3 regions of the Comamonas sp. 23 genome follow, and region 1 is predicted to be linked to each of the others. Evidence: predicted binding sites of a transcription regulator. Region 1 holds the regulator's gene; each other region holds the start of a gene.
What was found. The regulator NrdR, encoded in region 1, represses ribonucleotide reductase genes. The targets are predictions, from matches to a motif close to CACNANATNTNGTG.
Positions count from the first base shown of each region.

Region 2: nrdA (class 1a ribonucleoside-diphosphate reductase subunit alpha) is a predicted target of NrdR. The motif match lies at 3,854-3,867, and genes of this name have one in related genera.
Region 3: ACPEE1_RS19170 (ribonucleoside-diphosphate reductase subunit alpha) is a predicted target of NrdR. The motif match lies at 7,929-7,942, and genes of this name have one in related genera.

Region 1 is NZ_CP187127.1:2,221,164-2,230,674, forward strand. Features, by position in the region: gene ACPEE1_RS09940 (O-acetylhomoserine aminocarboxypropyltransferase) at 1-1,275, opposite strand, end outside; gene ACPEE1_RS09945 (CBS domain-containing protein) at 1,415-1,867, shown strand; gene ACPEE1_RS09950 (citrate synthase family protein) at 1,981-3,306, opposite strand; gene ACPEE1_RS09955 (CoA transferase) at 3,503-4,900, shown strand; gene aroC (chorismate synthase) at 4,949-6,052, shown strand; gene nrdR (transcriptional regulator NrdR) at 6,130-6,621, opposite strand; gene glyA (serine hydroxymethyltransferase) at 6,642-7,886, opposite strand; ZMP/ZTP riboswitch at 7,944-8,106, opposite strand; gene ACPEE1_RS09975 (lytic transglycosylase domain-containing protein) at 8,257-9,231, opposite strand.
Region 2 is NZ_CP187127.1:2,753,992-2,763,502, reverse strand. Features, by position in the region: gene yfaE (class I ribonucleotide reductase maintenance protein YfaE) at 1-287, opposite strand, end outside; gene nrdB (class Ia ribonucleoside-diphosphate reductase subunit beta) at 284-1,417, opposite strand; gene nrdA (class 1a ribonucleoside-diphosphate reductase subunit alpha) at 1,432-3,693, opposite strand; gene ACPEE1_RS12395 (hypothetical protein) at 3,903-4,097, shown strand; tRNA gene ACPEE1_RS12390 (tRNA-Pro) at 4,191-4,267, opposite strand; tRNA gene ACPEE1_RS12385 (tRNA-Pro) at 4,541-4,617, opposite strand; gene infA (translation initiation factor IF-1) at 4,699-4,950, opposite strand; gene ACPEE1_RS12375 (EVE domain-containing protein) at 5,405-5,887, shown strand; gene ACPEE1_RS12370 (DUF2322 family protein) at 6,018-6,332, shown strand; gene ACPEE1_RS12365 (glutamine amidotransferase) at 6,305-7,087, opposite strand; gene ACPEE1_RS12360 (YbdK family carboxylate-amine ligase) at 7,182-8,294, opposite strand; gene ACPEE1_RS12355 (cation:proton antiporter) at 8,284-9,511, opposite strand, start outside.
Region 3 is NZ_CP187127.1:4,230,731-4,240,241, forward strand. Features, by position in the region: gene ACPEE1_RS19135 (response regulator) at 1-1,499, shown strand, start outside; gene ACPEE1_RS19140 (diguanylate cyclase) at 1,543-2,469, shown strand; gene ACPEE1_RS19145 (cytochrome C assembly family protein) at 2,580-3,386, shown strand; gene ACPEE1_RS19150 (PP0621 family protein) at 3,393-3,629, shown strand; gene ACPEE1_RS19155 (ATP-binding protein) at 3,633-5,330, shown strand; gene ACPEE1_RS19160 (sigma-54-dependent transcriptional regulator) at 5,327-6,841, shown strand; gene ampD (1,6-anhydro-N-acetylmuramyl-L-alanine amidase AmpD) at 6,854-7,492, shown strand; gene ACPEE1_RS19170 (ribonucleoside-diphosphate reductase subunit alpha) at 8,025-9,511, shown strand, end outside.

The DNA of each region.
Region 1 (9,511 bases):
GAGCGCGCGCTTCAAGTCATCGATCAGGTCGTCGGCGTCTTCTAGGCCGATGGACAGGCGGATCGTGCCCTGGCTGATGCCCGCTTGCGCCAAGGCGTCGTCGTGCATGCGGAAATGCGTGGTGCTGGCCGGGTGGATGACCAGCGAGCGGCAGTCGCCGACATTGGCCAGGTGGCTGAAGACCTTGAGCGTCTCGATGAACTTCTTGCCCTGGTTGCGGTTGCCGGCAATGTCAAAGCTGAACACCGAACCTGCGCCGCGCGGCAGCAGCTTTTGCGCCAGCGCGTAGGAGCTGTGGCTCTCCAGCATCGGGTGGCCCACGCGGCTGACCATCGGGTGGCTGGCGAGGAACTGCACCACTTTTTCGGTGTTGCGCATATGGCGCTCCATGCGCAGCGGCAAGGTCTCGATGCCTTGCAAGATCAGCCAGGCGCTGTGCGGGCTCATGCAGGCGCCAAAGTCGCGCAGGCCTTCGCGCCGCGCGCGCAGCAAGAAGGCGCCGGTGGTCGATTCCTCGCTGAACACCATGTTGTGAAAGCCGTCATAGGGCTCGGTCAGCTCGGGGAAGCGGCCCGACTTTTCCCAGTCAAAACTGCCGCCGTCGACCACGATGCCGCCAATGACGGTGCCGTGGCCGGAGAGAAACTTGGTGGCCGAGTGGTAGACGATGTCGGCGCCATGCGCAAAGGGCTTGATGAGCCAGGGCGAGGTCAAGGTGGAGTCGACCAGCAAGGGCACGCCGGCCTCATGGGCCATGGCCGAGACGGTGGGGATGTCCAGCACATCGAGGCCGGGGTTGCCGACGGTCTCGCCAAAAAACAGCTTGGTGTTGGGCCGCACCGCAGCGCGCCAGCCGTCGATATCGCCGGGTTGGACAAAGGTGGTCTCGATGCCAAAGCGGGCCAGGGTGTAGTGCAGCAGGTTCTGGCTGCCGCCATAGAGCGCGGTGCTGGCAACGATATGGCTGCCCGCGCCCATCAAGGTGGCAACCGACAGGTGCAGCGCGGCCTGGCCGCTGGCCACCGCGATCGCGCCCACACCGCCTTCAAGTGCCGAGACGCGCTGCTCCAGCACCGCATTGGTGGGGTTGCTGATGCGGCTGTAGACATGGCCGGGCCGCTCCAGATTGAAGAGGCTGGCTGCGTGGTCGCTCGACTCGAAGACGAAGGAGGTGGTCAGGTGGATGGGGACGGCGCGAGCCCCGGTGGCCGGGTCCGGCTGGGCGCCAGCGTGCAGACTCAGGGTGTCAAAGCCGGGGTCGGTGTAACCGGGCATGGCGTATCTCCGCGATGTTGTCGTTCTGGACGGGCATTGTCGGCTATATTTAGCAGACCTGGGCGGGCAGGCCTGTCGCCGATGCGTGTGCACGCAGGTGGGCCCCGCCAGCATCGGAGAACGGTACAAGGAGACACCCATGAAAGTCAGCGATATCCTCCGCCTCAAAGGCAACACTCTCTACACGGCCAGCGTCAACGACCCTCTGGGCGACGCGATCCAGACCATGGCGGAGAAGGACATTGGCTCACTGGTGGTGATGGAGCACGGCGATGTGGTGGGCATGTTGACGTTCCGCGAGGTGATCGTGGCCATCGTCAACAACGGCGGCACTGCAGGCAATATCCTTGTGCGCAGCGTGATGGACGACGCACCGCTTACCTGCACGATGGAAACCGACATGGACGAGGTGCGCCGCATGATGCTCGACCGCCATGCCCGCTACATGCCGGTGATGGACAAGAAGATGCTGATGGGCGTGATCAGCTTCTACGACGTGGCCAAGGCCGTCGTCGACAGCCAGAATTTCGAGAACAAGATGCTCAAGGCCTATATCCGCGATTGGCCGGTGGAAGGCGAGACGGATTCTTGATGGGGGACCGGCGCAGCTTGGCGGCTGAGCCGGCGACTTCCACAACCGCTACTGCAGCGGCCCGCGAGGCCGCTTTTTTGCGCCTTTGCTTTGGAACAGATGCTGGGTATTGGTCAGAAACGGATGATGCGCCCGGGGATGCGGCCGACCGTGTTATCGGTGGAGGCTGGGTTCTCAGCCTGAGCATCTGTTTGCGCTGGCAGGCCCACATACTGGGCGCGGGGGCGGATCAATTGGCCGCTGTCGCGCTGCTCCAGCGCATGGGCCAGCCAGCCTGCCGTGCGGCCCAGTGCAAACAGCACAAAGGCAGCGCCCGCGGGCAGGCCCAGGCCGCGCTGGATGGCGACCAGCGCATAGTCCAGGCTGGGGTGCAGGCCGGTTTGGCGGTGCACTGTTGCCAGCAAGGCATTGCGGTGCGCATCGGCCGGCAGCAGGCTGATGAGGCGCTGGCTGCGCGGGTCGCCTGCCGGGTAGAGCGGGTGGCCAAAGCCTGCGCAGTAATGCGGGCTGCCATGGGTGCGGGTGTCGGCCAGCAGCTGGGTGAGCGATGGGTGCAGTGCATCGCCAGCCCGTGGCGCCGCATGCCAGTCGTCCCAGTGCTGGTCGATCACCGCCGTCATCCCCCCGTGCAGTGGGCCGGTCAGCGCGGCGAGACCTGCGCCCAGACTGGCATGCAGGCTGGCGCCGGTTGATGCGACCACCCGGGCTGCAAAGCTGGAGGCATTGAGCTCATGGTCGGCGCACAGCACCAGCGCCTGGCGCAGGGTGCTTTCGCCGGCGGCATCCACACGCCAGAGTGCAGCGAGCTGCTGGTGGACCAGCCGTTCGGCCTGGGGCGGCGCAGCACCAGGAGGCGGCGGCAGCCCCGTCAGCACCCACAGCATCTGCTGGAGCAGCGGCCGGGGCCAGCCGGGGCTGGCCAGCGTGGGCTCGCTGGTGGGCAGGCTGTGCCAGGCGCTGAGCGCCTGGTCGGGTGACCGGGGTTGTGGCACGGGCGATGCTGCGGACGCCTTGGTCGGGGCCATGCGGGCGCTGCTGGACTGCGCCGCGATGGGCTGGCCCAGCAGCAGCGCGGCGGTGTCTTCCAGGCTGGCGTGCTGCGCCCATTGCAGGGCATCGCGCCCCCGGTAGTACAGCTGGCCTTGGGCCACCTGTGTGATGGCCGAGCGCAGCACGGGTGTGCCCCAGTCGAGGGTGGAGCGGGCGAGCTGCGCGGGGTTGCGCACGGTGTGCCGCTGGCGCGCGAGGCGCTGCACATCGATGCGGGCATAGACATGGCCGCGCAGGCCCGGTTGGCGGTGCGCCTGTAGCAGGCCCCGGCTGACATAGGCGTAGAGGCTGGCGCGCTGCACACCCAGCATCGCGGCGGCCTGCTGGCTGCTGAGCCAGGGGCTGTCGTCTTCGGAAGGTGGGGTGGGAGAGGGACGTGAAGCAACCATGGGCCATGCTACTGCAAGGCGAGTTGAATGGTATGTGTATCGGCCCAATCAAGATTGACCCCGGGGTGCGGCAGGTATGCAATGGCGGCCATGTGCCAACCAGGAGAACGTCTTGCCAACTACTAACAACCACAGCCCCACCAGCCACCACCTGGCGCAGCAATCGCTGCATGCGGCCATACAGGCCAGCGTGCACATGCTCTGGCAGCAAGCGGGCCTGCCAGCGCAGGCTTTGGAGCAGGGCGCTTTGGCGCTCAGCGGCGATGGCGCTGCCTACCCCTCGAGTTTTTGCCTGGATGTGGCAGCGCCTGCGGCCGTGGCGGCCAGCGGCCTGGCCAGTGCCTTGTTGTACCAGCGCCGCCAGCAGCGGGCCATGCCCCAGTTCCAGGTGGATGTGGGCCATGTGCTGGCCGAGTGCAGTGGCTATTTCACCTTGGACGGCGAGCAGCCCAACCTGTGGGCGCCCATCTCGGGCCTCTATGCCTGCGGCGCCGATGTGGGCGAGCCGGGCTGGCTGCGCATCCATGCCAATTTTGACCACCACCGCGATGGCGTGTTGCGGCTCCTGGGCCTGCCCACGGGCGCTGCCACCACGCGGCAGCAGGTGGCGGACGCGCTCCAAGGCTGGACGGCGCAGGCAGCGGAGGAGCGCGCCGCAGCGCTGGGCCTCGTGGTGGCAGCTGCGCGCAGCCCTGAGGCCTGGCAGGCCCATCCCCAAAGTGCGGCGGTGGCCGCGCAGCCCTTGCTGTCGATCACGCAGTTGGACAGCGACCAGCCCGCCGCGCCCCGCGATGGGCCCGCGCCTGCCCAGCACCGGCCGCTTGCTGGCCTGCGCGTGCTGGACCTGACCCGCATTCTGGCGGGGCCCGTGGCAGCCCGCAGCCTGGCGGCGCAAGGGGCCGATGTGCTGATGCTCAATGGGCCGGGTCTGCCCAATATCGAGGCCATTGCCGATATGAGCCGGGGCAAGCGCTCGGCCTTGCTGGATCTGAAAACCCCGGCAGGCCAGCAAAAGATGGCCGCGTTGCTGGATCAGGCCCATGTGCTGCTGCAAGGCTACCGGCCGGGCGCGCTGGATGCGCTGGGGCTGGATCCGCAGTCTGCCGCCCGGCAGCGGCCGGGCATCGTCTATGCCAGCCTGTCAGCCTATGGCCGCAGCGGCCCCTGGGCCGACCGGCGCGGCTTTGATTCGCTGGTGCAGACCGTCTGCGGCATCAACTGGGCCGAAGGCCAGGCGTTTGGCAGCGCGGGGCTGCGGGCGCTGCCGCTGCAGATTCTCGATTACAGCGCGGGCTTTTTGCTGGCCTTTGGCATCCAGGCTGCGCTCTACCGCCAGGCAAAGCAGGGCGGCAGCTGGCATGTGCAGGTGTCGCTGGCGCGCGTCGCACAGTGGTTGCAGTCCATGGGCCAGCGGCCGGTAGCCGCTGCGGCGGCTACGGCACCCAGCGGCGCGCCGCCCGACGCCTATCTGGAAGAGATGGACACTGGCTTTGGCCGCCTGCGTGCGGTGCGCCACAGTGCGGTGCTGCAGGGCCTGCCAGGCGGCTGGCCCCATGCCGGCCAGCCGCCTGGCGGTGACCCGCCCCGCTGGTGAGCCCTGTGGGGCTGCGTGGGGCACCGGCATCAGTGATAATGGCGGGCTATGAGCGGCAATACCTTCGGCACCTTATTTACTGTTACCAACTTTGGCGAATCCCATGGCCCCGCAATTGGCTGCGTGATTGACGGCTGCCCACCGGGCATGGCGTTGAGCGAGGCAGATATCCAGCAGGACCTGGACCGCCGCCGCCCCGGCACCAGCAAGTTTGTCACCCAGCGCAATGAGCCCGACAGCGTGGAGATCCTCTCGGGCGTCTACGAGGGCAAGACGACGGGCACGCCGATTGCGCTGCTGATCCGCAATACCGACCAGCGCAGCAAGGACTACTCCAATATTGCGCAGAGCTTTCGCCCCGGCCATGCCGACTATGCCTACTGGCACAAGTACGGCATCCGCGACCCGCGTGGTGGTGGCCGCTCCTCGGCCCGCCTGACCGCGCCCACCGTGGCCGCTGGCGCCGTGGCCAAAAAGTGGCTCAAAGAGAAGTTCGGTACCGAGTTCCGCGCCTGCATGCTGCAGGTGGGCGAGGTGGCCCTGCCTTTTGAGGACTGGTCGCATGTGCCTAACAACCCGTTTTTTGCGCCGGTGGCCGATGTGACCCGCTATGAAGACTATATGGATGCGCTGCGCAAGGCGGGCGACTCCTGCGGCGCGCTGATCCGCGTGCAGGCCAGCGGCGTGCCGGTGGGGCTGGGCGAGCCGCTGTATGACAAGCTCGACGCCGACATCGCCTACGCAATGATGGGCCTCAACGCCGTCAAGGCGGTCGAGATTGGTGCCGGTTTTGACAGCGTGGCCCAGCGCGGCACTACGCATGGCGACTCGCTCAGCCCCCAGGGCTTTCGCAGCAACAATGCCGGCGGCATTCTGGGCGGCATCAGCACCGGCCAGGACATCGAGATCCGCATCGCCATCAAGCCCACCAGCTCGATCATCAGCCCGCGCGAGTCCATCGATACCGAGGGCAAGAGTACCGAGGTCATCACCAAGGGCCGGCATGACCCCTGCGTGGGCATCCGCGCCGCACCGATTGCCGAGGCCTTGCTGGCCATGGTGCTGATGGACCATGCGCTGCGCCACCGCGCCCAGAACAGCGATGTGGTGCAGGCGGTGGGGCCGATTGCCGCCGAGGCGCCGCAAGACTGACAAGGCGCAGCCCGGGCCGGCTCCGTGGCTGGTCTCCAAAGAAAAATGCGAACCCAGGGTTCGCATTTTTTTGTGCCTCAGTCCTTTTTACGGGCGCTGTCTTTCCTGGGCTCGGGCGGCGGGGTCGTTACCTCGTCGACGATGGACTTGAACTGGTCAATGTCCTCGAAGCTTCGGTAGACGCTGGCATAGCGGATGTAGGCCACCTTGTCGAGCTTTTGCAGCTCGGCCATGACCAGCTCGCCGATCAAATGCGTCTGTACCTCACGCGCACCCAAGGTGCGCAGCTTGTCCTCGACATGCTCGAGCGCCAGGTCCACCTTGTCGATGGGGACCGGGCGCTTGCGCAGCGCCAGGCTGAACGAGCCGCGCAGCTTGCTGCGGTCGTAGTCGATGCGCCGGCCGTCCTTTTTGACGATGACCGGCAGGCTGACCTCAGGCCGCTCATAGGTGGTAAAGCGCTTTTCGCAGTTGCCGCACTGGCGCCTGCGCCGTACAAAGCCGCCGTCTTCTGCAACACGGGTCTCCACCACCTGGGTATCGGGATGGCTGCAGAAGGGGCATTTCATAGGCGCGGGCGCAGGTCAGATCAGCGGTAGACGGGGAAGCGTGCGGTCAGGGCGTTGACCTTTGCGCGCACGGCAGCAATGTTGGCCCCGTCCCGTGGGTTGTCCAGCACGTCGGCGATCAGGTTGGCCGTGAGGCGCGCTTCTTCGTCCTTGAAACCACGGGTGGTCATCGCGGGCGTACCGATACGGATACCGCTGGTGACCATCGGCTTTTCCGGGTCGTTGGGGATGGAGTTCTTGTTGATCGTCATGTGGGCAGCGCCCAGCACGGCTTCGGCTTCCTTGCCGGTGATGCCCTTGGCGCGCAGGTCCACCAGCATCACGTGGCTTTGGGTGCCGCCAGAGATGATGCGCAGGCCGCGCTGGGTCAGGGTCTCGGCCACGATGCGGGCGTTGGTCTTGACCTGCTGGGCATACTGCTTGAACTCAGGCGTCAGCGCCTCCTTGAAGGCCACGGCCTTGGCTGCGATCACGTGCATCAGCGGGCCGCCTTGCAGGCCGGGGAACACGGCCGAGTTGATGGCCTTCTCGTGCTCAGCCTTCATCAGGATGACGCCACCGCGCGGGCCGCGCAGGCTCTTGTGGGTGGTGGTGGTCACCACGTCGGCGTGGGGCACGGGGTTGGGGTATTGGCCAGCGGCGATCAGACCGGCATAGTGGGCCATGTCCACCATGAAGATCGCGCCCACATCCTTGGCCACCTTGGCAAAGCGGGCAAAGTCGATTTCCAGCGAGTAAGCGGATGCGCCAGCGATGATCAGCTTGGGCTTGGTCGCGTGCGCCTTCTTTTCCATGGCGTCGTAGTCCAGCTCTTCCTTTTCGTTCAGGCCGTAGGAGACGACGTTGAACCACTTGCCGGAGATGTTCAGTGGCATGCCATGGGTCAGGTGACCGCCTTCGGCCAGGCTCATGCCCATGATGGTGTCGCCGGGCTTGAGGAAAGCCAGGAAAACCGCTTCATTGGCCGATGCGCCGCAATGGGGTTGCACATTGGCAGCATCTGCGCCAAACAGTTGCTTGACGCGGTCGATGGCCAGCTGCTCGGCGATATCGACAAATTCGCAGCCGCCGTAGTAGCGCTTGCCGGGGTAGCCTTCGGCGTACTTGTTGGTCAGCTGGGTGCCTTGGGCCCACATCACGGCAGGGGAGGCATAGTTTTCGCTGGCGATCAGCTCGATGTGCTGCTCTTGGCGCTGGTTTTCGGCCTGGATGGCCGCAAAGAGTTCTGCGTCGGTCTGTTCGACAAGGATGTTACGTTGGTACATGGCGGTCGTTGGAGTCAGAAGTGAGCCCTGCCTGCCAACAGTGAGGTTGGCGAAAACAGGGGCTGCCCAGGCGCACGGCTAACACGTGGCGGGTGCGGGGGGCGATGCGCTCGCCCTGGCACTGCACGGTACGCTCCCCGGTGGTTGCTGCAGGCCGGGCCTGCATTCCACGTCAACAATCCGGTCATACAGATGTCTATCGCCAGTCGCGTACCCGGCTAGTGTAGCCGAGGCTGCACAGGCCTGGGGCAATGGGTTTATCGCCACGTCTGGATAAAAACCGGTTCAGGGAAGCTGTGCCAAGGCCAGAAAAAACAAAAGCACCCCGCAGGGTGCTTGTGCTAACAGGGCGACGAGCCGGAGGGGCAGATCAGGAACCCATGGCCACGGCGGTGGCCTCGGCCTTGGCCGCTGCTGGCAGCGCGGCTTGCTTGTCAGCCAGGGCCACGGTTTCAGAAGCGTTGCCTGCAGCTGCGCTGTTGCTGGCGGCCTTGGCCTTGTCGGCCACGGTACCGGCTGCGGCGGGCGTATCCGCCTGGGCCGACAGTGAAGGCTTGGCAGCGGGGGCCACCGGTGCCTTGGGCGTGTTGCTGCGGCCTTCGGCCACTTGCTTGATGCGGAAGTGCTCGGCCATCACCTTGGCGGCGTAGCCCCCGTCGGTCGGCAGGTTGGCTGCGCCCACATAGTATTTGAGGCCGCCTTCGAGCGAGCCGGCGCGCTCGATGCACTCCTGCAGCACCTTGACGCCCACGCGCAGATTGGTCACCGGGTCAAAGGCTGCAAAGTGGCCGCCGAAGTGCTCGTACTTGTCGGTGTGAATCTTGGTCATCACCTGCATCAGGCCTTGCGCACCCACCGAGCTTTGGGCAAAGGGGTTGAAGCTTGACTCCACGGCCATGATCGCCAGGATCAAGGTGGGATCCAGCTTGGTTTCCTTGCCCACGAGGTAGGCTTCGGAGACGAGCACGGCCAGGGGCTCAGGCGCCACGCGGTATTTCTTGGCCAGCCAATAGGCCACATTGGCCTGGTTGCGGGGCAATTGCTGGGGGTTGCTGGCGGTGGCACGGTCCACGGCCGCCACCATGGCGGCATCGTCGCCATTGGATGCGTCCGCATCGGCACCTGCCAGGTCAACGGCTGGCGCATGCGTGCGGGCCTGCAGCCAGCTGCGCAATTGCGCCTCGCCGGCGTGGCGCAGGTCATCACGCGACACCAGGGTGAGGGCGCAAAACGCCACTACCAGACCGATCAAAGCAAAACTGTTGTGTGCCATGGTCATCAGACCACGGCTGATGGTGGCGCTCAATGAGCGCGCACCGGCATCCACTTGCGCGGGAGCCGTCATAGGGATTTTTCCTTTCTAAGTCCTGCCACCTCCAACAAAGAGCCCGGCGGATAGTGCACCGGGCTGGGGTCTGGCAGGGTGGAGCCGCACTGTCCTGTGCGGTCTCCGGCAGGCTGTCTGCGTTGCAGACGGCCCTTGTCGTTTCAAGCACGCTCTTGCGTGTCAGGGGCTACGATCAAAACACCGTGAGGGGTGTTGACTAAAAAATCAGCAATCAATGCAATGGGCTGAATTCTAGAAGCTTGCTTAATACTCAGTCAACACTATTGAATTGAAAAAT
Region 2 (9,511 bases), 530 kb from region 1:
AGCTGGTTCTTATCGTCGGCGCTGGTTTCCACTTGCCGCAGGCTGCACTCCACCTTGATGGGGGTCTTGACCACACAGCAGCAGGGAACCACCTCATTGGGCCCGACAAAGGCCAGCGGCTCCTGGGTGTAGACGACTTCGCCCTCCACCAAGGTGAGGCGGCAGCTGCCGCAATAACCACCACGGCACTGGTACTCCACATCGTGGCCCGTGCGCTCCAGCGCTTCGAGCAGGCTCTCCCCTGGCAGCACGCGTATAAGGGTGTCCGTGGTGCTGACGGTGGTCACAACTCGATTCCGCTCAGGTCATCGAGCGAGACTTCGGCGTTGATCTGGCCCACCAGGTAGGAGCTCAGCTCCACCTCTTGCGGGGCCACCTGCACGGTGTCGGACGACAGCCAGGTGTTGATCCAGGGGATCGGGTTGCTCTTGGCGTTGTCAAACGCCGGTTTGAGCCCGATCGCGGTCATGCGGATATTGGTGATGTACTCCACATACTGGCTCAGGATGTCCTTGTTGAGGCCAATCATCGAGCCGTCGCGGAACAGGTACTCGGCCCACTGCTTTTCCTGCATCGCCGCCGTCTTGAACATCTCAAAGCATTCCTGCTCGGTCTCCTTGGCGATCTTGGCAAAGTCCGGATCGTCCTGGCCCGAGCGCATGATGTTGAGCAAATGCTGGGTGCCGGTCAGGTGCAGCGCTTCATCGCGGGCGATCAGGCGGATGATCTTGGCATTGCCCTCCATCAGCTTGCGCTCGGCAAACGCGAAAGAGCAGGCAAAGCTCACATAAAAGCGGATGGCCTCCAGAATGTTCACATTCATCAGGCACAGGTACATCTTCTTCTTGAGCTGGTACACATCGATCTGGTGTACCACGCCATTGATCGTGTGGCTGCCTGCGCCCAGCTGGGCGTGCAGCATCGCATCGCGGATCAGGTCGTCGTAGTACGACGAGATATCGCCCGCGCGCAGCTTGATGCTCTCGTTGCGCATGATGTCGTCAAAGATCACCGATGGATCGTTGACGATGTTGCGCAGGATGTGCGTGTACGAGCGCGAGTGGATGGTCTCGGAAAACGCCCAGGTCTCGATCCAGGTCTCGAGCTCGGGCAGCGATACCAGCGGCAGGAAGGCCATGTTGGGGCTGCGGCCCTGGATGGAGTCGAGCAGCGTCTGGTACTTCAGGTTGCTGATGAAGATGTGCTTTTCGTGGTCGGGCAGGTTCTGGTAGTCGATCCGGTCCTGCGTGATGTCCACTTCCTCAGGGCGCCAGAAAAACGAGAGCTGCTTTTCGATCAGCTTCTCGAAGATCGGGTACTTCTGCTGGTCGTAGCGGGCGACATTGACCGAATTGCCAAAGAACATCGGTTCCTTGAGCTGGTCATTGTCGACCTTGGAGAAGGTGCTGTATGCCATCGCCTTCTCTCCGCTTAGATCTTGCAGGCGCCGCTGGCGCAGTCGTCTTCTGCCGCTGCGCCCTGCATGTCTTCGGCACCGTCACGGGTGTTGTGGTAGTAGAGCGTCTTCACACCAAACTTGTAGGCCTGCAGCAGGTCCTTGAGCAGTTGCTGCATCGGCACCTTGCCATCGGCAAAGCGCTGGGGATCGTAGTTGGTGTTGGCCGAGATGGACTGGTCGACGAACTTCTGCATCAGGCCCACGAGTTTGAGGTAGCCCTCGTTGTTGGGCATTTGCCAGAGCAGCTCGTACTGGCCCTTCAAGCGATCGATCTCCGGCACCACCTGGCGCAGGATGCCGTCCTTGGACTGCTTGACCGAGACAAAGCCGCGTGGAGGCTCGATGCCATTGGTCGCGTTGGCGATCTGGCTGGAGGTCTCGGACGGCATCAGTGCCGTCAAGGTTGAGTTGCGCAGGCCGTGGGTCTTGATCTCGGCGCGCAGGGCTTCCCAGTCCAGGTGCAGGGGCTCATCGGTCAGCGCGTCGATATCCTTCTTGTAGGTGTCGATCGGCAGGATGCCGGCTGCGTAGTTGGTCTCGGCAAAGGCGGTGCAAGGGCCGAACTCGCGCGACAGCTGCACCGAGGCCTTGAGCAGGTAGTACTGGATGGCTTCGAAGGTGCGGTGGGTCAGGCCATTGGCCGAACCGTCGGAGTAGCGCACGCCGTTCTTGGCCAGGTAGTAGGCGTAGTTGATCACGCCCACGCCCAGCGAGCGGCGCTTTTCGGTCGCAATGCGGGCAGCGGCTACCGGGTAGTCCTGGTAGTCCAGCAGTGCATCGAGCGCACGCACGATCAGGTCGGCCAGCTCTTCGAGCTCATCGGTCGACTCGAGCGCGCCCAGGTTGAAGGCAGACAGGGTGCACAGCGCAATTTCGCCGTTTTCGTCCTTGATGTCTTCGAGCGGGCTGGTGGGCAGCAGGATTTCCATGCACAGGTTCGACTGGCGCACGGGAGCCACGGCCGGGTTGAACGGGCTGTGGGTGTTGCAGTGGTCAACGTTCTGTATGTAGATACGGCCGGTGCTGGCGCGCTCTTGCATCATCAGCGAGAACAGCTCCACTGCTGGCAGGGTGCGCTTGCGGATGGATTCGTCAGCCTCGTACTTGACGTACAGCTCTTCGAACTTGTTCTGGTCGGCAAAGAAGGCCTCGTACAGACCAGGCACATCATGGGGCGAGAACAGGCTGATGCTCTGCCCCTTGATCAGGCGCTGGTAGAGCATGCGGTTGATCTGGATACCGTAGTCCAGATGGCGGATGCGGTTTTCCTCGACGCCGCGGTTGTTCTTGAGCACCAGCAGCGACTCGGCTTCCAGGTGCCATAGTGGGTAGAACAAGGTGGCTGCACCGCCGCGCACGCCGCCTTGCGAGCAGGACTTGACGGCCGACTGGAACATCTTGAAGAAAGGCAGGCAGCCGGTGTGCTGTGCCTCGCCGCCCCGGATCTCGCTGCCCAGCGCACGGATACGGCCGCCGTTGATGCCGATACCGGCGCGCTGCGAGACGTACTTGACGATGGCGCTGGTGGTGGCATTGATGCTGTCGAGGCTGTCATCGCACTCGATCAGCACGCAGGAGCTGAACTGGCGCAGCGGGGTGCGCACGCCCGACATGATGGGCGTGGGCAGCGAAATCTTGAAGCGCGAGACGGCGTCATAGAAGCGCTTGATGTACTGCAGACGGCGGTCGGCCGGGTACTTGGCAAACAGGCTCATCGCCACCAGCACATACAGAATCTGCGGGCTCTCGTAGATGCGCTTGGTCACCCGGTTTTGCACCAGGTACTTGCCTTCGAGCTGCTTGACGGCTGCGTAGGAGAAGTCCATATCGCGCCAGTGGTCGATGAAACCATTGATCTCGTCGTACTCTTCGCGGCTGTAATCGGCCAGCAGGTGCGGGTCGTACTTCTTGAGCTCGGTGAGCTTTTGCACATGATCGTACAAATGGGGCGGCTCGAACTGGCCAAAGGCGATCTTGCGCAGGTGGAAGATGGCCAGGCGCGCTGCCACGTACTGGTAGTCGGGTGCGTCTTCGGAGATCAGGTCGGCCGCAGACTTGATGATGGTTTCATGGATCGCATCGGTGCGGATGCCGTCATAAAACTGGATATGCGACTGCAGCTCGATCTGGGAGACCGACACATTGCTCAGGCCTTTGGCCGCCCAGTCAATCACCCGGTGGATTTTGTCGAGGTCGATAGGCTCAACGCGACCGTCACGCTTGGTGACTCTCATAGTGCTTGTCTGGTTCATTTGCGATGTTTCTAATGGGATAAAAAACGCAGGACCACGGGCGCAAGACGCGGCAGTCCCGCGCCAAAACGCGCCAGGCATGGCTGGCGCGTTTTGGCTGGAGCGAGACCAGCATCAAACAACCTGTGGGGGAAGCGGTGGACACTACATATGGTGTCTATGGGCTTGAGTGTACGCTACCTGTAGCGTTCTTGGCAGCAGAAAATCAGGCTCGATTTCTGCTAGGCACTGGCGGACTGGGCGAAGAATGCAGCAAAATCAACGCGCAGAGCGCCGGTAAATATATGTATCCGGGTGGGCACATTCCCGGTGATGAAGAGGGGCATCATCCCCCGATGTTGATGGCGATCACCATCTGGTTGATGGCCTGGGCCATCAAGCCATAGACCAAGCTGCATAGCGGGCAATGCATCGTCTTTTTCAAGGACTGCCCAAACGAAAAACCTGCTGCACTTGCGTGCAACAGGTTTCGATAAGGATGGTCGGAGCGGTGGGATTCGAACTCACGACCCTCTGCTCCCAAAGCAGATGCGCTACCAGGCTGCGCTACGCTCCGACTAAGCCGCTATTGTATATCGAGCCGGAGCGCCTTCCGGCGAAAAATGATTACTTTGACAACTTTTCATCTGCTGGGGCGGTTGGCGAGACAGCCGCCCTGCCCGCTGCGCAGCAAAACCGAGAGGGCCGCGCCACCCGCCGTGCATGAAGCAGCATGTGAAAGATGCTTGCCGGCGCGCCATCAGGATAAACCGCGCCATATCGCGAATTGCCAAGAATTGCCAAAACAAAAAACCTGCTGCATTTGCATGCAACAGGTTTTTAAATGGAATGGTCGGAGCGGCGGGATTCGAACTCGCGACCCTCTGCTCCCAAAGCAGATGCGCTACCAGGCTGCGCTACGCTCCGACTAAGCCGTTATTGTAACCAGGGTTTGGCAGCTGCATTTCGTATTTGACGATTTTTTTACAGCGGCCACCACCGATGCGGTTAACGTTGTTGGGTCGGTGCCGGGCCACGGCCAGGCAGGTGACGGAAAGTGATGCGGCCCTTGCTCAGATCGTAGGGCGACATCTCCAGCGACACCTTGTCACCGGCCAGAATGCGAATGTGGTGCTTGCGCATTTTGCCGCCTGTGTAAGCGATCAGCTCGTGGCCGTTGTCCAGCTTCACGCGAAAGCGCGAATCGGGCAGCACTTCGGTCACGGAGCCTTGCATCTCAATCAGTTCTTCTTTAGCCATATAAGTCGACGAATCCTTGTCTAGTGGTGCATGTGCGAAACCGGTTCGCCATGCTGTTCTCAGTGCCACCAACAAGCGGTGGCTCTCTCCATGGTTCGGGAGGGCCTTGCCAACTCTCGCCACCCAAGGGGCAAGGGCCTTCAAGGCAACCAAGTGGAAATCTGCCAGCCCGACAACGGGGCGCAACAGCCAGCATCCCACACAATATTGACGGCGCAGCTGCCAGGGCAGCCAACGCCTCCAAGCTATAAAAGCTTGCAAAGCTCTCTATTGTACTATGTTGCTGCCAATTCCGCTGTGGCTTGTCTCGTATAAACGCCGCCGGTGATCCGCAGGCCCGCATGGCTGTGCTGGCAGCAGCAGCGCCGGCGCATCGGCTAGCATGGCGCATGCATGCGCGGCTGGCTCCAGGCCGTGCAACCCGATGGCTCCCTCCCCTTCACCAACGAACACCATGAATGCTGCATCCCCCCGCTACTGGCTGATGAAAAACGAGCCGGACGACTATGCGATCGACCATGCGCTCAGCGCCCCCGATGCCACCATTGCCTGGGATGGGGTGCGCAATTACCAGGCGCGCAACTTCATGCGCGATGACATGCAGGTGGGTGACGGTGTGCTGTACTGGCATTCGAGCTGCGCCGAGCCCGGTATTTACGGCATTGCCCGCATTGCAGGCCAGCTGCGGCCCGATACCAGCCAGTTTGACCCGCAGTCCAAATACTATGACCCCAAGTCCAAGCCGGAGGCCCCGCGCTGGTTGATGCTCGATGTGCAGGCGCTGCGCAAGATCAGGCCGATAACGGTAGCTGCACTGCGCCAGTACCCAGAGCTGCAAGAGATGCGCGTGCTGCAAAAAGGCAATCGCCTGTCGATCACGCCGGTGGACGAGGCGCATTGGCGCTTTATCATGGACCTGGTCAAGGCCCAGGGCTAATGCGCGCGAGGAGCGCTGCCAGCCCCCGTTGGCGGCAAGCGCTGCTGCATAATACAAAACCCGTGAGCTGCCCATGCAATAAGCACCGGCAGCTATTTTTTTGATACTACCTTTGCGCCCAGGAATCCCCATGGCTTTTGCTGACAACCTCCAGTCCCTGCCCTCCATCGACCATATCGCCGAGCTGCAACTGATCGCTGCCGATGGCCAGGTGGCGGCCACCATTCCCAATGCACCGGGCAAAGCCGGTTCGGTCAAGGTCTACAACGCGCTGGCGGCCAAGCATGGCGACATCAATGTGGCAGCGGCCGAAGAAGGCCTCACGATCTTTGCCGAGCACACGGATGACGCCAAGGCCCGCCCCGGCGCGCATCCCAATATTGATCGCCTGATGGAGGTGATCGCCTCCGGCAAGGGCTATACCGTCAAGATCGTCTCGGCCTGAGGCACCTGGGCCGCTTGCAGCGCCGGCGCAGCTGCTGGCTGGCCGGCATAGGCGGCCACAAAGCGCTGCAGCATCTGCTGGGGCACGGGCGTGTCGCTCAGCTGCGCGAGCATCGCCGCCGGGTCAAAACCTTCAGCTTGCAGCACCTGCGCGCGCAGCTCGATGCAGGCGGCAGCCACAGCCGGGCTGAACTCCGGATGGAACTGGGTGGACACCGCATGGCGCCCATAGCGCACGACCTGGTGCGGATCATGGGCCGAGCGGGCCAGCACCCGGGCGCCGGGCGGCAGCTCCAGCACCGTCTGCATATGGGTCAGGTTGGCTTTGAAGTGCCGGCCTGAGCCTGCGAGCAAGGCCTCGTGCTCTGCGCCTGGCAGCAGCGCAATATCCAGGCACCCCATCTCGCGCCCCTGGGGGTGGTAGTCCACCCGGCCGCCCAGCGCATGGGCCATCAGCTGGTGGCCGTAGCAAATGCCAAAGAGCGGCATGTCCCGCGCCATCGCCTCCCGTATCCATTGGGCGGTCGCCTCGCTCCAGGGCAGCAGGTCCGTCACCATGGCCCAGGAGCCGGTGATGATCGCAGCGCTGTGTGCATCATGCGGCGGCAAGGGTTCGCCCTCGAACACCCGCACCACCTGGAAGGCAGGCCCAGCGGCGAGGACGGCGGAGAACCACAGCGGCAGATCGCCGACCTGGGCACGGATGTCGTCGGGCGGTGTGCCGACCTGGATAAGCAGCAGAGTTTTTTCAGACACGGGTGAAGGCAAAAAGAAGGGCTGGCCCATGCACTGTAATGCAGGCCAGCCCCGGATGGCCTTCAACCCGGTGGATTTAATTGCCGGTTTTGCCTCAGTACCGGAAGCGCAAGGTCGACTGGCGCACCACCTCAGGCAGCTGCTGGGCATGGGCATAGGCTTCGCGCAGGCGGCTCGCGTCGTTGACGCCTTCGTTGACGGTCTTGCGCAACTGCTGCAAGGCCTCCTTGCTGTTCTCCGGCACATAGGACTGGATGCGCTGCAATGTCAGCAAGATATGCTCGCGCAGCCCAAAGGACTCGCTGGTTGCCGGGTCCACATAGGCGCCTTCAAGGCCAAAACGGCAGGCCTGGAAGCGGTTGTAGGTGTAGACCAGGTAGTCATCCTCGCTAGGCTCGAACGGCTCCTCGGCCAGGAACCAGGCGCCCAGCGCCTGCACATAGGCAGCAAGCGCCACGGCGCGCTCGATGGACAGCGGCGTGTCAAACACCCGCACCTCCACCGTGCCGAACTCCGGCTTGGGCCGAATATCCCAATAGAAGTCCTTCATGCTGTGGATCACACCGGTGGCGGTCATCTTGTCGTAGTAGCGCTCAAAGTCCTCCCAGTGCAGCGCAAACGGCGCCCGGCCCGAGAGCGGAAACGCAAACACCGAGTTGAGCCGCGCCGAATCAAAGGCCGTATCCTGCCCCTGCACAAAGGGGCTGGAGGCCGACAGCGCAATAAAGTGCGGGATATAGCGCGAGAGGCGGTGCAGCATCATCAGCGCCGCATCGGCGCCCGGGCAGCCCACATGCACATGCTGGCCAAAGATGGTGAACTGCTTGGTGAGGTAGCCGTAGAGCGCGGTGATCTCCTTGAAGCGCGGCTTGTTGTAGATGCGCTGCTGGTGCCACTGCTGGAACGGGTGCGTGCCGCCGCCGGCCAGCGCAATATTGAGTTTGTCTGCCGCCTTGACCAGCGCATCGCGCGTGACGCTCAGCTGCTGGTAGGCGTCCTGGGCGTCGGTGCAGATGCCGGTCGATATCTCGATCATGCTCGTGGTCACCTCGGGCACGATGGAGCCGGGCACCTGCGCGTTTTTCAGCAAGGCCAGCATATCGGGCGCATAAGGTGTCAGGTCATAGTGGTTGGTGTTGACCAGCTGCAGCTCCAGCTCGACGCCGAGCGTCAAGGCCTCGGACTGGTGGAAGGCTTCAAGCGTCATGGCGTTTCTCCTTGCTGGTGAGGGCAGACAGGCCGATGCCGCGGTGCGCCTCGCCACTGCGCCACAAAGCGAGCGAGGCCAGCAGCACGCCAATCACCTCGCACAGCACAATCATCGGCAGCGCGATGGACGACACGCTCACTGCCACTTCCGGGTTGATCGCAGCCCATTGCGCCACCTGGCCGGAAGCCAGCAGCAAGGCCAGGCCCGAGCTGGGCGACTGTGCGCAGGCCACCGGCCACTGGCGCAACCAGCCAATGCCGGTGCCCGCGCCCAAGAGCAGCACGCCGCCCATCTTGCCCAGCAGCCGCGCCAGGCTGACGGCAGCGACCAGGCTGATCAGCGCCGCGCTGGGTGCAATCTGGCCGGCCATGCTGGCCACCAGCACAAACATCAGCAAATTGAGCATGGTGTTGCCGGCCATAAAGGCCGAGGGCCAGACCATGGGCTTGGGGCTCAGGTTGCGCAGCATGACACCGGCCAGCACAAAGCCCAGCGCCGCCGAGCCGCCAAGACGCTCCGCGAGCAAACTGGCAGCGACCAGCACCGCGAGCATGTAGAGCGCCGTGGAATCACTGCGCGACGATCGCCAGCGCAGCACCGGCCATAGCGCGGCGGTGGTCAGCAGCGCCCACAGCAGGGTCAAACCCAGGCTCCACAGCAAGTGGCCCATGCCAGCTGCCGTCAGCACGAGGCCCGATTGCGCATCCGTGCCCGCGACGGGCGACCAGGCCACGGTGACCACCAGGCCCAGCACCAGCGCATATATGCAGCCCAAGGTGGCCATCAGCAAGCTGCGGTCGGTCACGGCGCCACTGGAGCGCAGGTCGGCCGAGATGCGCAGCAGCACCGAGGGCGAGGCCACCATGGCCACCACCCCTACCCCTAGCGACACCGCCCAACCCATGCCCAGCAATTGCAAAGTGGCCGTGACCAGCACCAGAGCGGCCATCGATTCGACCAGGCTTTGCAACAGCAAAAATGGCTGTCGCATCAGCCATTTCAGGGAGATTTGCGAGGCCGCAATCAGCATGCTGGTGCCCACTGCCGTGTGCAGCAGCACCTGGGTGTTGCCCTGCAGCGGCCAGGGCAGATCGCCAAAGCCCAGCCAGCCAGCGAGCAGGCCCACCACTGTATAGCCCAGCATGCGCGGAAAACCGGTGAGTCGGAAAACCGCGTGCCCGGCAAGTGCCGCAGCTGCAACCAGCACGCACCAA
Region 3 (9,511 bases), 2.0 Mb from region 1:
GCGACATCCTCGCCGAGATGGTGCGCGGCTTTGGCATGCGCGCCGACACGGTGGATTCCGGCGAGCAAGCCCTCTTCGATCTGCAGCTCGCCTCGCGCGTAGGCACGCCCTATGGCCTGGTGCTGATGGACTGGCGCATGCCCGGCATGGACGGGCTGGAGGTGGCGCGCCGCATCCGCGAGGAAGAGCATCTCTCGGCCACCCCGGCAGTGCTGATGGTGACTGCCTACGGCCGTGACGAGGTCATGCGCAGGTCCGAGGAGCTGCGTCTGCAAGGCCTGCTGATCAAGCCGGTGACACAGTCCGTGCTGTTCAATGCCATTTTGGAAGCGCTGCAGTCGCAAGGCAGCAGCATCTCGCGGCGCGCACTGCCCGGTGCCTCGGGCCCACCGCAGGTGGTTCACAGCAACCCGATCCAGCTCTATCCCCAGCTGCATGGCAAAAATGTGCTCGTCGTCGATGACAATGCCCTCAACCGCGAGGTGGCCGCCGACTTCCTCAGCCTCGTGGGCGTGCAGGTGAGCCTGGCCACCAATGGCGCCGAAGCGCTCAGCATGCTCGAGCACCACCATTTCGACGCCGTGCTGATGGACGTGCACATGCCGCAGATGGATGGGTTGGACGCCACCCGCGCGCTGCGCCAGCTGCCCCATCTGCAGCAACTGCCGGTGATTGCGCTGACCGCACAGGCCCGCGTCGAAGACCGCAGCGCCATTGAAGAGGCGGGCATGAATGCCCACCTGACCAAGCCCATTGATGAGCGCAAGCTGTACGAAACGCTGAGCGAATGGATCGCAGGCCCTGGCAACAGTGCCGAAGCACTGGATGCACCCGAGTCCGAATTTTTGCGCGACGAGGCCCGCGTGGCAGCCACGCCCGGCATCAACCACGCCAAGTTGCTGCAGCGCTTCCACGGCAATGCCGAGCGGGTCGACCGGGTGCTGGCCGGCTTTTACCGCGACTTTGCCGATGCCCCCCAGACCCTGGTGCTGCATGTGCAGCAGTCGGCCTGGGAGCCGCTGTCCATGCTCGCCCATTCGCTCAAGGGGGCACTGGGCTACCTCGATGCCACCTCCCTGGTACAGGCGGCCGAAACCATCGAGAACCAGGCCCGGGAGTGGATGCAGGCCCCACCGCCCGCCCCCCAGCCCCAGCGCCTGCTGCATACCGAGACGGCCGAGTTTGCCGCCCAGTTGCAGACGCTGCTGCAAGGCCTGGCCACGCGCCAGCCTGCACCGGCCCCGCCGAGCGCAGCGCTGGACGCGCCGCCTGCGGCCAACCCGCCTGCCGCTGCCAGCCTGCGCCAGGACCTCAAGCACCTCAAGCGCCTGGTGGCTGACGGCGACTATGCGGCTGTCAGCGAGCTCGAGCGGATGCTCTTGGCCAGCCCGGCGGCGCGCTGGACGCCGCTGCTCCAGCAGATCCTGCAGCATGTGGAAGACCTGGACGGCGACGCCGCGCTGGCGGCGATCGAGCGGCTCGAACACATACTGCCCTGACCATCTGGCTGCCAGCCCCCTTGAGACCCCTTACCATCGCACCATGCAAGCTGAGCCCGATAACGACCAACCCACCATCCTGATTGTGGATGACGAGCGCGTCAACCGCTCCATGCTCGCCGAGTTGCTCGGCCAGCAGTACCGCGTGCTGCTGGCCAAGGACGGCCCCAGTGCGCTCACGATCGCCGCGCGCGAATCGCACCGCCTGCTGCTGGTGCTGCTCGATGTCAGCATGCCCGGCATGAATGGCTACGAGGTGCTGACCCAGCTGAGAAAACAGGAGGCGACGGCCGGCATTGCGATCATCTTCATCACCGGCCAGAGCGATGCCGCGGCCGAAGAGTATGGCCTGCGCCTGGGCGCGGCCGACTATGTCTCCAAGCCCATCCGCCCGGCAGTGGTGAGTGTGCGGGTACGCAACCAGATCGACCTGGCGCTGCAGCGCCAAGCCTTGCAGCGCCTCGCGCAGGTCGACGGCCTGACCAACCTGGCCAACCGCCGGCATTTTGATGACATGCTGCAGCGCAGCCAGCGCCTGTGCCTGCGCAGGCACGACCCGCTGGGCCTGGCGCTGATCGATATCGACCACTTCAAGCTGTACAACGACCACTACGGCCATGTGCAAGGTGATGAGGCGCTCAAGCAAGTAGCAGGTACGCTGGCGCGCCATGCCCGCCGCCCTTATGACCTGGCCGCCCGCTTTGGCGGTGAGGAGTTTGCACTGATCCTGCCCGGCCACGCCGATGCCGTGGCCGTGGTGGAGCGCTTTCGCCAGGAAGTGCAGAAGATGGCGATTGCCCATGCGGCCTCCACCACGGCGCCTGAGCTGACGGTGAGCTGCGGGGTGCTGACCATCCACTGCGGCCAGACCGACGGCCTGGAGGACTGCCTGCGCCGGGCCGATGAACTGCTGTACGAGGCCAAGACCAGCGGCCGCAACCGGGTCTGCGCGACCAGCATCGGCCTGTAGCGCACCCCAGGAAGCCTCTGCGGCCTATTGCCGGCAATAGCCAGCAGATGGCGAGGCGCTAGCGCCCGCGCAGACCACACAGGCCTTTCGCCGCCGCTATGATAGCGGGCATGCTCTCTCCCGCCTTTGCCGCAGCCAGCACCAGCCCCATCGGCTGGGCACTGGCCATTGCTGCAGCTATTGCCTACGCCATTCCCGCACTTGCGGCCCGACGCCTGCAGGAGCCCAGCGCGCGGCTGGGCTTGCGCGCGGCCTGGGCCTTGCACCTGGCGGCCATCGCCTGGAGCCTGATCGGTGACATGCCCCACTTCGGCTTTGCGCCGGCGCTGTCCGTCACCGCCTGGCTGGTGCTGACGGTGTATGTGGTCGAGCAGCAGCTCTACCCGCAGCTGCGCTCACGCTGGCCACTGTCGGCCATGGGTTGCATCGCGGTCCTGCTGGCCGGCGTCTACCCCGGCAGCCCTTTGCATGTGAATGCCTCGCCCTGGCTGCCGCTGCACCTGGCGCTGGGCATTGCCTCCTATGGCCTGTTTGCCGCAGCCGTCGTGCATGCCGCACTGATGACCCGGGCCGAGCGCCAGATGCGCCAGGATGGCAGCCACGACGGCGGCCTGCCGCTGCTGGCGCTGGAGCGCCTGACCTTCCGCTTTGTCACGGCCGGCTTCATCCTGCTGTCCGCAACCTTGCTGGCCGGCTGGTGGTTTGGCGAGGCGCTGTACGGCAAGGCCTGGGTCTGGAACCACAAGTCGGTGTTCTCGCTGCTCGCCTGGTTGACCTTTGCCGTGCTGCTGGTGGGCCGCAAGCGCTTTGGCTGGCGCGGGCAGCGCGCCGTCAACATGCTCTATGTGGGCGCCACCTTGCTGCTGCTGGCCTACGTGGGCTCGCGCTTTGTCCTTGAAGTCATCTTGAAACACTGAGCTGCCATGAAGTATTTGCTGGTATTGCTGGTGCTGGCCGTGGGCTGGCACATGTGGCGCAGCCAACGGGTCAAGAACGCGCCGCCGCCACCGCCCAAAAAAGGCCTGGGCAAGCCTGAGCCCATGGTGCACTGCGCGCACTGCGGCGTGCACCTGCCGCAGTCCGATGCCATCGGCTACCAGGGCGCGCATTACTGCTCGCAAGCCCATCTCGCCCAGGCGCTGCCGCCTGGCCAGCGCTAGGCTTTGGGCATCGCCACGATGGCCGCGCTGGCGTTGATGGAAACCCCCTTCAAGCGCCTGTGGCGCGGCTACCTGGTGGCCCGCGTCTTCGTGGCCCTGCTGCTGGCTCTGGGGGCCATGGCCATCACGCCGGCGCAATCGGGCCCCTTGCTGTCGCAGCTGGCGCTGCTGGGCGCCTATGGCATCTCGGCCATGCTGTATGCCGCGCTCAGCCACCAGCCGCCACCGCAGCGCCGCGTCTACGCCTGGCTGCCCACGATCGGCATGGATCTGCTGCTGATCTCGCTGCTGGAAGTGACCAAAACCGGCACCTACACCTTGACGCCGATGTTCGGCCTGGCGGTGCTGTTTGCCGGGACCCTGGGTGGCTGGCTGGTGACCTTGGGCAGCTGCGCCTATATCACGATTTTCCTGATTGTCGAGTCGCTGAGTTTTCGCCTGTCGGTGTTTGACCCCGATGGCACGCAGAACACCGTGCAGGCCGGGCTCGCCGGAGCGGCCTATTTTCTGGTGGGCATTCTCGTGCGGCTGCTCGCCTCGCGGGTGGAGCGCGAGACCTTGCAGGGCCTGCGCAATGCCGCTGCGGCCAACCAGCAAGAGCAAATCAATGCGCTCATCTTGCAGAACCTGCCCGATGGCGTGCTGGTGGCCGATCAGGCCTTGCAGGTGCGTATTGCCAACCCGGCCGCCATGACCTTGCTGGGTCACCCTCACCTGCCACTGGCGCTGGCGCAGCTGCCCGCCTGGCGCGGTGTGGTCGAGCAGGTCACCCAGACCTTTGCAGAGCAAAAGCCCTTCTCGCAAGACCTGGCGCTGACCGCGCCGCAGATGGCCCCCATTGGCCTGCATGTGCGCACCTGGCTGACCCACCCGCTGCCCACCTTCGGCAACATTGGCAGCAATGACAATGACCCGCTGTGCCTGGTGTTCTTGCATGACCTGCGTGAGATAGAGGCGCGGCTGCGCACCGAGAAAATGGCGGCAATGGGGCGTATGTCCGCGGCCGTGGCCCATGAAATCCGCAACCCGCTGACGGCCATCACCCAGGCCAATGCGCTGCTCGATGAGGAGCTGACCGACCCGGGCCAGAAGCGCCTGACCTACATGGTCGAGCAAAATGCCCAGCGCCTGGGCCGCATTGCCGAAGATATTCTGGACATTGCCCGCGTACATAACCAGATCCAGCCCGGCGATGGCGACTCCATTGCCCTCAATGAGACCGTGCTGCACATCTGCCATGACTGGATGGCGCTGGCCCCCGCCGCCCACACCGTGGCGCTGTCGCTCAGTGCCGAGGACAGCCTGGTGGCCTTTGATACCGGACACCTGCGCCAGCTGCTCTACAACCTGCTCAACAACGGCCAGCGCTACCGCCGGGACTGTGCAGACTCCTTGCGTGTCAGCACGCACAGCAGCCTGACGGGCACCACCACCTTGGTCGTGTGGAGCGATGGCGCGCCCATCGAGCCGACCATCGAAAAGCATCTGTTCGAGCCCTTCTTCTCCTCCGAGAGCCGATCGAGCGGCCTGGGCCTGTACATCTGCCGCGAGCTGTGCACCCGCCATGGCGCTATGATCCGCTATGAAAGGCAGAGCGCAGCGCTGCCCGAGCTGGCACAGGGCAATGCCTTCATAGTGCAGTTTCGCCGGGCCGCCAGCCCCGCGCATCCCCAGCAGACTGATTTGATCCACCAGGCATGAGTTTTGAAAACACCACTGTTCTGGTCGTGGACGATGAGCCCGACCTCAGAACCCTTTATGAGCTGACCTTGCTGCGCGAAGGCTACCGGGTCTACACGGCCGGCTCGGTGCAGGAAGCGCGCGCCCAGCTGCAGCAGCGCCGCTTCGAGATTCTGATCACCGACATGCGCCTGCCCGATGGCCTGGGCATGGAGCTGCTGCAGGACCTGCGCAGCCAGGGCCGCAGCGAGCGCGCCATCGTCATGACCGCCTATGGCTCGGCCGACAATGCCGTCGCGGCCCTGCGCGAAGGCGCGTTTGACTACCTGACCAAGCCGGTGGACCTCAAGCAGTTTCGCCAGGTGGTGGCGTCCGCCTGCCAGGGGCTGCAGGATGCCGCTGCGCTGGCCCCGGCGCAGTCCGCTTTTCAAGCGGCGCCGCAGCCCGGCACGCCCACCCGGCCTGCCCCCCCGGCCCAGCGCGAATTGATCGGCCCGTCGCTGGTGATGCAGCAGGTGCGCGAGCGCATTGCCAAGGTGGCCGGCAGCATGGCGCCCATTTTGGTGCGCGGCGAATCGGGCACCGGCAAGGAGCTGGTGGCCCAGTCCTTGCACCGCAACAGCCAGCGGGCCAGCGGGCCGATGGTGGCCGTCAACTGCGGCGCCATCCCCGAGAACCTGCTCGAAGCGGAGTTCTTTGGTGCCCGCAAAGGCGCCTACACCGGCGCGAACCAGGACCGCGAAGGCTTTTTCCAGGCAGCCCATGGTGGCACCCTCTTCCTCGATGAAATCGGCGAGCTGCCGCTGTCGATGCAGGCCAAGCTCTTGCGTGCGATCCAGGAGCGCAAGGTGCGGCCCCTGGGCTCGCAACAGGAAGAAGCGGTCGATGTGCGCATCGTCAGTGCCACCCACCGCGACCTGGCGGCCGACGTGCAGACCGGGCGCTTTCGCCAGGACTTGTACTACCGGCTCAACGTCATTGACATCTTCATCCCGCCGCTGCGCGAGCGCCGCGAAGATGTGCCTGCGCTGTGCCAGGCGCTGCTCGAGCGCATCGCCAGCGAGAGCGGCCAGCCGGTGCCCCAGCTCAGCGCCCAGGCGCTGCACACCTTGGCAGGCCATGCACTGCCGGGCAATGTGCGCGAGCTGGAAAACCTGTTGCTGCGCTCGGTCGCCTTGAGCGATGGCGCGTTTCTGGATGTGGAGCCGGCCCGGGCCGATGCCGCGCATCCGGCGCCCGTGCACAGCCAGGCTGCAGAGCCGGCCCCTGCCTATGAGCAGCCCACGCCCGCGCCAAAGGCCGCAGCCGTCGCGCCTCAGCGCCTCCACGGCTTTGCGCCGCCACAGGATCTGCCCGCCGATCTGCAGGCCTGGCTCGATGGCATCGAGCGCGACATCCTCGTGCGCGCGCTGCAGGAGTTTGGCTTTAACCGCACCGCAGCGGCCAACCGCCTGGGCATCAGCCTGCGCCAGATCCGCTACCGCATGGAGCGGCTGCAGATCCATGACCCCAGCGATGGGGTGCAGCCCTAGGGGCCCAACGCCATGCCCCAAGATCTGCCCGAGACGCCGCCCGGCGCCCCCGCTCCCCACGCTGCCACCGCGCCGCAAGCTGCGCTCTGGCAAAAAGGCTGGCTGCGCACGGCCACGCACTGCCCCTCGCCCAATTACAGTCCCCGGCCCGAGGGGGCATGCATCGATCTGGTGGTCGTCCACTCGATCAGCCTGCCGCCGGGCATCTACGGCACGGGGGATGTGCAGCGGCTCTTTACCAACCAGCTCGACTGGGATGCGCACCCCTACTTCCAGAGCATCCGGGGCCTGCAGGTGTCCTCGCATTTCTTCATCACGCGCCAAGGCGTGGTGTGGCAGTTTGTCAGCGCCGACCAGCGCGCCTGGCATGCCGGCCAGTCGTTCTGGCGCGGCCGGCCGCGCTGCAATGACGACTCCATCGGCATCGAGCTCGAAGGCCTGGAGGGCGAGACTTTCGAGCCCGCCCAGTACCACAGTCTGGTGCAGCTGTGCCAGCAGATCCGCGCCCAGTATGCGATCGCCTATATCGCCGGCCACGAACACATTGCGCCAGGCCGCAAGAACGACCCGGGCCCAGGATTTTTGTGGCCCCAGCTGCAGCAGGATCTGGCCTGGCCGGCATCCATGTTTCCTGCCTCACTGCATCTCTGAGAGCCAGCAACACCCCCCTTGATCGTCGTTGCCCCACCTTGCCCTACGCTTGTACGGCCTGCGGCGGTGTGCCTCGTTCCAACCGCAAACCGTTGGTTTGCTGGCCCGTATTGGCAGCTCTAAATCAGGCTATAGGCCAACCCTCTAAACAGCCTGCATTTTTCACGCATCCGCATGCAGCTGATGGCATGCGCACTTCAAAAACACAGCAATTTCCCCACATCTGAAAAATTTTTTTTCAGATGCAATGCCTAAGTTTTACGCAGGCTCTGCAACGCAGATGGCGCAGAAACACACGCACAGTGGTGGTTTGCAGGCGCAAACCACGACGCCATGCGCAGTAGCCGCCGTTTTGCTGCGCAGCATGGTCATCGGCACTACACACAAACCATGCATTGCGCCATACACTACAGGTAGTGTCCAGCGCTTAATAAAACACTATATGTAGTGTGAGGTGGTATCCAGCGGCTCAGTGATACCGGCATGCACAGCGCTGTTTCTCCGGCTTTTCACGCACCACAGAGAGGACATCATGAGCGCTGCTTCGCTTTCCGAGCAACGAGCCGCACCGGCCGCCAGCTCGCGCACCCTGGATGGATTTACCGTACTGCCGGACTACCAGATCATGCGGCGCAACGGAGCAGTCGTCCCTTTCGAGCCCCCCAAGATCACCACCGCCATCATGAAAGCGTTCCTGGCCGTGCATGGCAGCCAGGGCTCGGCATCGGCCAGTGTGCGCGAAGTGGTCGAGAACCTGACCCACACGGTGGTGCGCGCGCTGATGCGCTCGCGCCCGGGCGGCGGCACTTTCCATATCGAAGATGTGCAGGACCAGGTCGAGCTGGGCCTGATGCGCGGCGGCAACCATGAGGTGGCACGCGCCTATGTGCTGTACCGCGAGCGCCGCAACCAGGAGCGTGCCCAGCTCCAGGCCCAGCACACGCCGGCCCATGCCAGCTTGCATGTGCAGGACCGGGGCCAGCAGGTGGTGCTTGATGTCAAAAAACTCCATGACCGCATTGCCGCAGCCTGCCAGGGCCTGGGCCAGGACGTCGACCCCGCGCCCATCCTCAGCGAGACCCTGCGCAACCTCTATGACGGCGTCCACATGGACGAGGTGTTCAAGGCCTCCATTCTGGCTGCCCGCACCTTGATCGAAAAGGACCCGGACTACAGCTTTGTCACCGCGCGCCTGCTGCTGCACACCATCACGCGCGAAGTGATCGGCCAGGACGTCAGCAGTGCCGATATGGGCGCGGCCTACCGCAGCTACTTCCCCGGCTTTGTCGCGCAAGGGGTTGAGCACGAACTGCTCGCCCCCGAGATGCTGGACTTTGACCTGCACCGGCTGGCCGCCGCTCTCCAGCCCGAGCGTGATCTGCAGTTTGACTACCTGGGTCTGCAGACCCTGTACGACCGCTATTTTTTGCATGTACGCCAGCAGCGCATCGAGTTGCCCCAGGCCTTCTTCATGCGCGTGGCCATGGGCCTGGCGCTGAAGGAGGACGACCGCAATGCACGCGCCATCGCGTTCTATGACCTGCTCTCGTCCTTTGACTTCATGTCATCCACGCCCACCCTGTTCAACAGCGGCACCCTGCGCTCGCAGCTGTCGTCGTGTTACCTGACCACGGTGGCCGATGACCTGGGCGGCATCTACGATGCGATCCGCGAAAACGCCTTGCTGTCCAAGTTTGCCGGCGGTCTGGGCAATGACTGGACGCCGGTGCGTGCAATGGGCGCCCGCATCAAGGGCACCAATGGCGAGTCGCAAGGCGTGGTGCCCTTTCTCAAGGTGGTCAACGACACGGCCGTGGCCGTCAACCAGGGCGGCAAACGCAAGGGCGCCGTCTGCGCCTACCTGGAGACCTGGCATCTGGACATCGAGGAGTTTCTGGAGCTGCGCAAGAACACCGGCGATGACCGCCGCCGCACCCACGACATGAACACCGCCCACTGGATCCCCGATCTGTTCATGCAACGGGTCATGGAAAAAGGCATGTGGACCTTGTTCTCCCC